DNA from 3 places in the Paenibacillus sp. FSL H7-0703 genome. Region 3 is predicted to be linked to each of the others. Evidence: riboswitches for the same ligand, from Rfam matches in the RefSeq annotation. Region 3 holds a riboswitch; each other region holds the start of a gene.
What was found. A riboswitch is a leader RNA that binds a small molecule or an ion and turns the genes downstream of it on or off. The one in region 3 is predicted to bind glycine.
Positions count from the first base shown of each region.

Region 1 (3,281 bases), 1.8 Mb from region 3:
AGTATTTCGTATGTCCATCCACTGGTCGCGGATTTTCCCGAATGGCTATGATGCCGAGCCGAATGAAGCAGGATTGCAATTCTACGACAATGTATTTGATGAGCTGCGCAAGTATAATATTGAGCCCTTGGTAACATTGTCGCATTATGAAACACCGCTAGGTCTGACTCAGAAGTATAATGGCTGGCTGGGACGTGAAGTCATACAGCATTACGTAAATTATGCCGAAACGGTGTTTACACGCTATAAGGATAAAGTAAAATACTGGCTGACCTTTAATGAAATCAATGTAATGACCATGAGCCCGTTCACCGGTGGCGGTGTGGTTATTGACCGTGTAGAAAACAAACAACAAGCGATATATCAAGCATTGCATCATCAATTTGTAGCTAGTGCACTGGCGACCAAACGGGGACATGAGATCATCCCGGGCGCTCAGATCGGCTGTATGCTGGCACGTATGGAAAGCTATCCACATACGTGTAACCCAGAGGATATACTGAAAGCCCAGCATGAAAATCAGATGAACCTGTTCTTTACGGATGTGCATGCCCGTGGGGAATATTCCAACTACATGAATCGTTATTTTGAAGAAAATAATGTTGTAATACACACAGAACCAGGCGATGCCGAAATATTGAAAAATAATACGGTTGATTTTATCTCATTCAGCTACTATATGACCTTGACCGTATCTGCAGGTCCAGAAGGTGAGAAAGCAGCAGGAAACCTGATTGGTGGCGTGAAAAATCCGTATCTGCAGTCCTCCGACTGGGGCTGGCAGATCGATCCGATCGGCCTGCGTGTTACGCTGAATACGTTTTATGACCGCTATAAAAAGCCGCTGTTCATCGTGGAAAATGGTTTGGGTGCGTATGATAAGGTGGAAGAAGACGGCTCTGTGCATGACACGTATCGCATTGATTACTTGCGTCAGCATATTGCCCAAATGAAGGAAGCGATTGCCGACGGTGTTGATCTGATTGGTTACACCAGCTGGGGCCCTATCGACCTTGTGAGCATGTCTACTTCCGAAATGTCCAAGCGCTACGGATTTATTTACGTCGATCTGGATGATGACGGTAACGGAACGCTCAAACGCTCCAAAAAGGACTCTTTTAACTGGTATAAAAATGTGATAGCAACCAATGGTGAAGAATTGTAATTTCATATCATCTCGGGCGGGTATAGCAGAGGACATCCTAAGGATGCAATCTGCTGTACCCGCTTTTTTGATAGACACAATAATAATATTTCAGAGGGCTTCACAAACTTTTCACTTGTAATAAGCTGAAAGTTTTCTGTATAATGAATAAAAATTTCATATGTCTGGTTGATGTTTGCGGGAGATGGAACGAAGGTTCCGACCGAAGGGGCAAAACTCTCAGGTGCTTAGGCTGATTACAGCAACAAGCGGGGACCGTAAACGGACAGAACTCTGGAGAGACCCTTAATTGGGCGCCGAAGGTGCACCGCAGAGAACATCTGCTTAAACTCTCAGGCAAAAGGACAGAGACGCGAATAACCTGTGACAGGGAATGCCCTAGGCTTTTTTATGAGCTATTAGAGGTAGAAACCTGCACAAGATGGTTGTATTTTTTCGTGCCTTTAACCTCTCCAGGAGTCGAATCAGCGGATTTGACTCTTTTTTGTTTTCTAATATGCTGGAGGAGCGGGTTGAAATGAATTTGGTACATGTGTTAGAAGCGATTAGTAGCTGGATATGGGGGGCGCCTCTCATCATTCTTGTCATGGGAACGGGGTTATGGCTGACCATACGTTTGAAGATGCTGCAGGTATTCCGCCTGCCCCTAGCGATCAAGCTGATCGGTAAAGCCCCGAATGAAGGCAGCGGGGATGTAAGTAGTTTTGCGGCTTTGAGTACAGCGTTGGCGGCTACAGTTGGCACAGGAAGTATTGTCGGCGTAGCAACAGCCATTAAGCTGGGCGGGCCGGGTGCCTTGTTCTGGATGGTCGTTGCCGCCTTTTTTGGGATGGCGACAAAATATGCGGAAGGTGTACTTGCGGTAAAATACCGGGTGAAAGATCGGAATGGACAATTTTCCGGCGGCCCGATGTATTATATTGAGAAAGGTCTTGGACGCCGTTTTAAACCGCTGGCGATGCTGTTTGCTTTTTCGGGCATGCTGGTAGCGTTGTTCGGGATTGGAACGTTTCCGCAGGTCAAAGCGATTGTATCTTCGACCGAGAACAGCTTTGGCGTTCCGCCTATTGTAACGGCACTGATTATTGCGATCCTTACAGGACTGGTTACCATTGGAGGACTCAAAAGCATTGCCAAGGTATCGACGAAGGTCGTTCCTTTTAAAACAGGCTTGTACGTACTGATCTGTCTCATCGTACTGATTCGGTTTGCTGACCAACTTCCTGCCGCAATCGCGCTGGTGCTTCATTCGGCATTTTCAACTACATCTGCAACGGGCGGATTTGCCGGAGCTACGATTATGCTGGCGATGCGAAGTGGGGTAGCCAGAGGTATTTTTGCCAATGAGGCCGGATTGGGGAGCGCACCGATTGCAGCCGCAGCTGCTAAAACCAAATGGCCTGCGGAGCAAGGGCTAATTTCCATGACAGGCGTGTTTATTGATACGATGGTTATTTGTGTGATGACCGGATTGACGCTGCTGGTTAGCGGTGTGTGGAGCGGGCCTACCGATGCGGGCCTGATGACTCAGCAAGCATTTTCCAGCGCATTCCCGCTGGGGGCAGAACTGCTCACAATTATTCTGATTATGTTCGCGTTCACCACCATGCTCGGCTGGAACTATTACGGGGAACGCTGTGTTGAATACTTGCTTGGGGTCAAGTGGATTAAGCCATACCGTTATCTGTTCATTCTACTCGTTGCCGGGGGCGCGTTCATTAAACTGGATGCGATTTGGCTGCTGGCAGATATCTTTAACGCAATGATGGCTTTCCCGAACCTGATTGCACTGCTCGGCTTATCAGGAATTGTAGTTGCAGAAACCCGAACCTATATGGATTCTCTGAATTCTAGTAAGAAAAAGGGCATTCTTGCAGGTGCCAGTGTAGGGGCAGCTATTCAAGTAGAAGAAAAGGGACACACGGTTAATTCATAAATTCCAAAAGGGAGTGCCCTCAGCCATCACAGGCTTGAGGACACTCCCTTTTGAATGTTATAACGATGCACGCAAAATAGCTAAAATATCTTCTTGATTTAGCTTTTTATAATTACCAAAGCCTCCGTATTCCATTTCACGGGCTGCAATGTTTGCGATTTTTTCCAATTGCTCATCATT
Region 1 covers NZ_JBBOPF010000001.1:4,631,604-4,634,884, forward strand. Annotated here, with positions in the region: gene MHB46_RS20705 (glycoside hydrolase family 1 protein) at 1-1,165, shown strand, start outside; glycine riboswitch at 1,334-1,410, shown strand; glycine riboswitch at 1,429-1,523, shown strand; gene MHB46_RS20710 (alanine/glycine:cation symporter family protein) at 1,683-3,101, shown strand; gene MHB46_RS20715 (iron-containing alcohol dehydrogenase) at 3,159-3,281, opposite strand, start outside.
Region 1: it holds a riboswitch for glycine, as region 3 does, so the genes downstream of both, MHB46_RS20710 (alanine/glycine:cation symporter family protein) here and sdaAB (L-serine ammonia-lyase, iron-sulfur-dependent subunit beta) in region 3, are expected to answer to the same signal.

Region 2 (3,281 bases), 2.1 Mb from region 3:
AAAACCGTGCTGGTTTATATATGATTCTTACTATAGGGACAACCCTCTACATCAGAATAAAACACGTAATTACGTCTGAAAAAAGACAAAAAATAGCCGCTATGTCAAATCATAGCGACTGTTGTATACAAAAATCGAGCAGACAAATAACACTCTTATTCCATACTACATTGCTCCATTACTGCTCATCGGAAATCAACTGCTCGTATTGATCCGCAGACAGTAGCTTGCCCAATGCTTCCTCCACATCTTTACCCATCTCTACTTCGATCATCCAACCTTTTTCATAGGGAGATTCATTCACTAGCTCAGGCGTACCTTCCAGCGCTTCATTCACTTTTAATACGGTTCCCGTCACCGGAGCAAAAAGGTCGGATACCGTCTTCACCGATTCAATCGTACCGATCTCCGCTCCCTGCTCAATCGTTACTCCCGCCTCCGGTAATTCTACAAAAACAATATCACCCAGTTGATGCTGTGCAAAGTCTGTAATACCAATCCGCACCGTTCCATTCTCTGTGCGCTGAACCCACTCATGTTCGTCTGTATACCAAAGTTGCTGCTTTACTTCACCCATCCTGTTCCCCTCGCTTCCATATGAATAAAATCGCTTTTGCTCACCTGTATTAGACAGGTTAAGATTATGACAACAGGAACACTCATGTCAATAATACTAACAAAAATACTTCATATGACCTCATATGGCGTACTATATAAAAATATGATAACTTATAACAAACGCTTACATATCCTTATTTATATATTAAATGTTTTTTCTATTGTTTTTGATGACATTTTTATTGACATTTCGAATGAATTTGCGTATTAATGGGTTATAGCAAATGCTTTGGGAAACACCCCGACAACTGCAAACGCGGATGAACGCGGAGGGAGAGACTGCCAAAAAGATTCGCATAGCTGTTGCCGCTTATGAGACATAAGTTGCACGCGAATCGGATCAAGTTGTTATCTGCAAAGCCAGGTAATATACTGTTGATCCCGAAGGTAGCGCCGAAGGAGTAAGCCTGCATTGCAGGTGAATCTCTCAGGCAAAAGGACCTCTGCCGGACGCATCTCTGGAGAGCATTCGCTATTGGAGCGGATCACCCAAGGGGAAACCCGGTACATACCGGGGTAACTTTCTGGTATCAAGGACAGAGCTGAAAAAAGAGTGTAGACTGCCGTCTATACGTTTTTTTCGGCCTGTCTTTTTTGTTTAGCCGATCACACCCGATAGGAGTGGAAAAATGACTAATTTGCGAAAAACACCGCTATATTCGTCCTACGGGACGCAGTCTGGGGTTCGTTGTATTGACTTTGGCGGCTGGGAGCTCCCCGTTCAGTTTAGCGGCATTCAAAAGGAGCATGAGGCCGTCCGGCAACGTGCGGGTTTATTCGATGTATCGCATATGGGCGAATTTTTGGTTGAAGGCAAAGAGGCCGAAGCTTTTCTGCAAAGGGTGACCACGAATGATGTTAGCCAGTTGGAACCAGGTCAGGCACAATATTCACTCCTGTGTTACCCCGATGGAGGGGTAGTAGACGACCTGCTTGTTTACTGCAAAGGGCCGGAGCGCTACATGCTCGTTGTGAACGCCTCTAACATCGATAAGGATTGGGATTGGCTAATTCGCCATATGCCTGCATCCGTTCACATGGAGAATGTGTCTGATGCGATAGCATTGCTGGCGTTGCAAGGACCGGAAGCAGCACGTATTGCCGCAGCCGTGGCAGATACGGACATTACGAATCTGGCATCTTTCCGCTTCCATGAGAATGTGCCATTGTTCGGAGCAAAAGCACTCGTCTCACGAACCGGATATACGGGTGAAGACGGTTTTGAATTTTACGTACCTGCCGCGGAAGCACCAGCCGTATGGGAGGGTTTGCTTCGTTCCGGTGAGTCGTATGGGCTGATTCCCGCTGGACTTGGTGCTCGGGATACCCTACGCTTTGAGGCACGGTTGCCGCTGTACGGACAGGAGTTATCTGCCACGATTTCACCGCTCGAAGCCGGTCTAGGGTTCTTCGTCAAGCTGAATAAGGGAGATTTTATCGGTAGAGAAGCACTGCAACGTCAGAAAGATCAAGGGATTCCTCGCAAATTGATCGGGCTGGAAATGATGGATCGCGGTATCCCACGCGCCCATTATCCGGTATTCGCAGAAGGTCAACACATCGGTGAGGTCACAACGGGAACTCAGTCGCCCACCTTGAAGCGTAATCTCGGCCTCGCCTTGATAGACAGTCGTTTTAGCGCCCTCTCCACACCGCTGGAGGTTGAGATTCGTGGCAAACGCCTGCGTGCCGAGGTGGTGGCAGCCCCCTTTTATAAACGCCCGCGCTGATCTTAAACTCTCTTCATTTCAATAAAGCAAACATGTCAGATATGAACTTCTGGGTTTTCCATCTCACACTTTTTTATTAGCTAATTTACGATTTAAATTTTGCTTTTCGAAAGGAGCCAAGAACCTATGAAGCAGCATCGTTATCTCCCTATGACTGAACAGGATCAAACCGAAATGCTGCGTGTGGTCGGCGTTTCATCCATCGATGATTTATTCAGTGACATTCCAGAGGCCATTCGATATCAAGGGGAACTTCCTCTTTCTTCTCGGCTCGACGAGAGAGCCTTGACCCGACATTTGGCCGAGCTGGCCGGACACAACGCCAATACAGACACACATGCCAGCTTTCTTGGCGCAGGAATTTATGATCATCATATTCCGTCTGTCATCCAGCACATCACTTCACGCTCGGAATTCTATACAGCCTACACCCCCTATCAGCCGGAAGTAAGCCAAGGCGAGCTACAAGCCATTTTCGAATTTCAGTCGTATATTTGCGAATTGACGGGCATGGCTGTAGCTAATGCCAGCATGTACGACGGAGCGACTGCACTGGCGGAAGCGGGCACACTGTCCGCTGCGGCTACCCGCCGTAAACAGCTTATCGTATCAAGGTCCGTCCATCCGGAGGCACGTCAGGTATTGTCAGCCTATGCACGCGGATTGGATTTGGACATCGTGGAGATCGGCTGTTCGGACGGCGTAACGGATGCTGATGCGTTAGCGGCGGTCGTATCGGAACAGACCGCGGCTGTTTTGGTCCAAAGCCCCAACTTTTTCGGAGCCGTGGAAAACCTGAAGCCGATGGCTGATCTCATCCATGCGCACAAAGGTCTTTTGGTCGTCAGTGCCAACCCACTGGCACTTGGCTTGCTGGAGACACCTGGCAAACAGGGCGCGGATATTGTGGTAGGAGACGCGCAGCCACTTGGC
Region 2 covers NZ_JBBOPF010000001.1:4,868,284-4,871,564, reverse strand. Annotated here, with positions in the region: gene gcvH (glycine cleavage system protein GcvH) at 179-577, opposite strand; glycine riboswitch at 973-1,071, shown strand; gene gcvT (glycine cleavage system aminomethyltransferase GcvT) at 1,248-2,348, shown strand; gene gcvPA (aminomethyl-transferring glycine dehydrogenase subunit GcvPA) at 2,475-3,281, shown strand, end outside.
Region 2: it holds a riboswitch for glycine, as region 3 does, so the genes downstream of both, gcvT (glycine cleavage system aminomethyltransferase GcvT) here and sdaAB (L-serine ammonia-lyase, iron-sulfur-dependent subunit beta) in region 3, are expected to answer to the same signal.

Region 3 (3,281 bases):
ACCGCTTATAAATTATGACTTATCTTTCTTGGTCGGTGTGTTGCGTGTAAGTGATTCGGTCAAACGCTTGCCAGTCGGCGTCTGGGCCAACCCGCCTTTGGCGGTCTCGCGGTGCTTCGACGGCATCGCACTGCCGACTTCAAGCATGACGTCAATGACTTCGTCAGACGGAATAGCGCTGCGCACACCCGCCAAAGCCATGTCCGCTGCGGCAAGCGCAGTCACGGCTCCCAGCCCGTTGCGCACGATGCACGGAATCTCCACGAGTCCGGCGACGGGGTCGCAAATCAGGCCGAGCGTGTTCTTAAGAGCGAGGCCCACGGCGTGAACAGCCTGTTCAGGCGTACCACCGCGCAGCTCGACCATAGCGCCAGCGGCCATCCCGATAGCTGAGCCAATCTCAGCCTGACAGCCTCCTTCCGCGCCAGAAATGAAGGAGTTGTTGGCGATCACGTAGCCAATGGCCCCAGCGGCGAACAGGCCGTTCACCATATGCTCATCATCCCAGCCGAACCGCTCCTGCGCACTGATGAACACACCTGGGATAACCCCACATGAGCCTGCGGTAGGCGTGGCGACAATGCGACCCATGGATGCATTAACCTCCGACACGGAGAGGGCATAAGCCATGGCGAGCGCGGAGGCATCACCGGAGCAGGTTTCCCCTGCCCGCAGATACTCGGCTAGGCGCTTGCCGTCACCGCCCGTCAATCCACTGCGGGATACGGTGTCTTGTGTCTGACCGCGATGAACGGCTTCCTTCATGACTTCATAATAATCAGACATTTGGCGAAAGATTTCTTCCTCCGTTGTATTCGTTTCCTGTACCTGCTCTTGAATCATCAAGCGGCCAATCGTGGTGGATTCTTCAGCGCATAAAGCGCTGATCTCATGCAGATGGCTAAACCGCATCGGATTCAGCTCCTTTTTTCAAATTAATCATCTTAATTTCATACATATGAGGTAAAGAACGCAGTTCCGCAATCAGTTCAGCTGGAGCAGGACTGTCCGTTTCAATGGCGGTGAGTGCTTCACCATCCCGGCCCTTGCGATCTACGTGCATATAGGCAATGTTAATGTGGGCCGCGCCCAGAGCTGAAGTTATCGCGCCCAATGTACCGGGCTTATCCGAGTGGAGAAGCACCAGCGTAGGCAGCTCCCCGGTCAGATTGACCCGGAATTCGTTCAGTTGCTGGACATGGATGCTGCCGCCGCCGATGGAGGAGCCCAACAGTGTACGCTGATCCTCGCCCTTCCACAGCTCGAAACGGACAGTGTTCGGATGAGGCGCGGGGAGTCCGCTGACGGCGAATTCCACGGCCATCCCGGCTTGTTCGGCCCATTGCTCGGCATCGGGAATCCGGTGATCGTCCGTATCGTAATTAAGCAGTCCTGCGATGAGCGCCAGATCTGTACCGTGTCCTTTATACGTATCGGCAAAGGAGCCGTATAATGTCATGCGGGCACGGTCAGGCTGCGCTCCGAGCCAGTGCCGGGCAACGCGTGCGAGTCGCACCGCACCTGCGGTGTGTGAACTGGAAGGTCCGGTCATGGCCGGGCCGATAATAGAAAATACATCTTTGAAACGCATGGTGTGACCCCCTGTATGTTCTAATACCATACTATATGGTATTTCCGCGTCTTTGCGCGGTTATGACGGTTCCTAATGCTGACGCACAATGTGAGCACAAAAAAGGACAGGATAAGGAAGTTTCCCTTATCTCTGTCCTCGTTACCTGAGAGTTTCGTGCGGTGTTCTTACCGCCTTACCCCTTGGGTGGCTTGCGCTCTCTCCAGAGTTGCGTCAGATGACGATACATGGACCTGAGAGATTATCCGCCAGCCGGGTGCTGGCGTCTTGCTCCTTCGGTGCCGCCAGAGTGTAGGCTCCCTGGACAGACTCTCCCGTCATCTTCATTCGCGTATACCGTTCTACATGTCTTCCTTAGGGTAATGTATGCCGTGCTCGGTGTCAATCACAGGGTTCAATTTTTACATAAACAGGTGCGTTTCCAATAAAAAAGATTAAAATTTACATAATTATGGATGAAATCAGGAAGGAATTAGAAGATTGGCGGCTAATCTGATAAAGGACAAGTACATTTATGGAAAACATAGGAGGGATATTGACGTATGGTAAAAGGCTTGCGGTTCACAGGTTCACGCTTAAAAGGGATGCTGCATCTAGCAGCAATCGTATCACTGCTGATCGGGATCTTCGTTCCATTCGGTCAGGTCAAGGCAGAGGGAGCATTGACAGTAGCCGAAGCACTTCAGGGCCAAAGCAGTGGAGGTACGGTGACGGTGGAAGGCTACATCGTCGGACATGCTACCGGATCGAAAACGGCTAACTTTTCTTCTCCGTTCGCGAATGATTTTAACGTACTGATTGCCGATCAGGCAAATGAACGTAATACGTCTAATCTATTGGATGTACAGCTGACTTCAGCGTACAGAGGGCAATTTGGGCTGTCAGGCCATCCTGAGCTGATCGGCAGCAAAATTCGTGTGACGGGTACACTCGGCGCCTACAATAATTTTGGTGGAGTGAAAAGTCCAAGCGATGTTGAACTGGTGAGCGGAAGCGAGCCGGGGGAACCAGGTGAACCTAAACCTGGCAACCCGGGTCAACCCGGTACTACATTGCCGGATGGAAAAGGCAAAAAGGTGCTGTTCGATAATACGCACGCACAGACCGCTGGAGCAGCAGATTGGGTCATTGAAGGCGCCTTCTCCGACTTTGCCAATGGACTGCGTAATGTAGGCTTTACGGTAGACCAATTGAATCGTCCCATTCCTTTTACTTATGGAGAGCAGGCCATAACATATGACAAACTGCGCCAATATGATGTGTTCATTATTGGTGAAGCGAATGTTGCCTTTAAGGCATCCGAGCAGGCTGCTCTGCTGCAATACGTGAATAACGGGGGGAGCGTCTTCTTCATCTCCGATCATTATAATGCGGACCGTAACAAAAACCGTTGGGATTCCTCCGAAGTTATGAATGGCTACCGTCGTGGAGCCTATACTAATCCGGCCAAAGGCATGACTGCAGAAGAAGCAGCATCACCGGCGATGCAAGGATTAACAAGCTCCGATTGGCTGGCGACCAACTTTGGTGTTCGTTTCCGTTATAATGCGCTTGGTGACGTGAATGCTACTGACATTGTAGCCGCAGATCAATCTTTCGGTATTACCAAGGGTGTGCGCTCGATTGCAATGCATGCAGGATCTACGCTGGCTATTATTGATCCAACCAAGGCTAAAGGCATTGCTTATAT
Region 3 covers NZ_JBBOPF010000001.1:2,801,286-2,804,566, reverse strand. Annotated here, with positions in the region: gene sdaAA (L-serine ammonia-lyase, iron-sulfur-dependent, subunit alpha) at 13-912, opposite strand; gene sdaAB (L-serine ammonia-lyase, iron-sulfur-dependent subunit beta) at 902-1,591, opposite strand; glycine riboswitch at 1,803-1,918, opposite strand; gene MHB46_RS12250 (DUF6359 domain-containing protein) at 2,134-3,281, shown strand, end outside.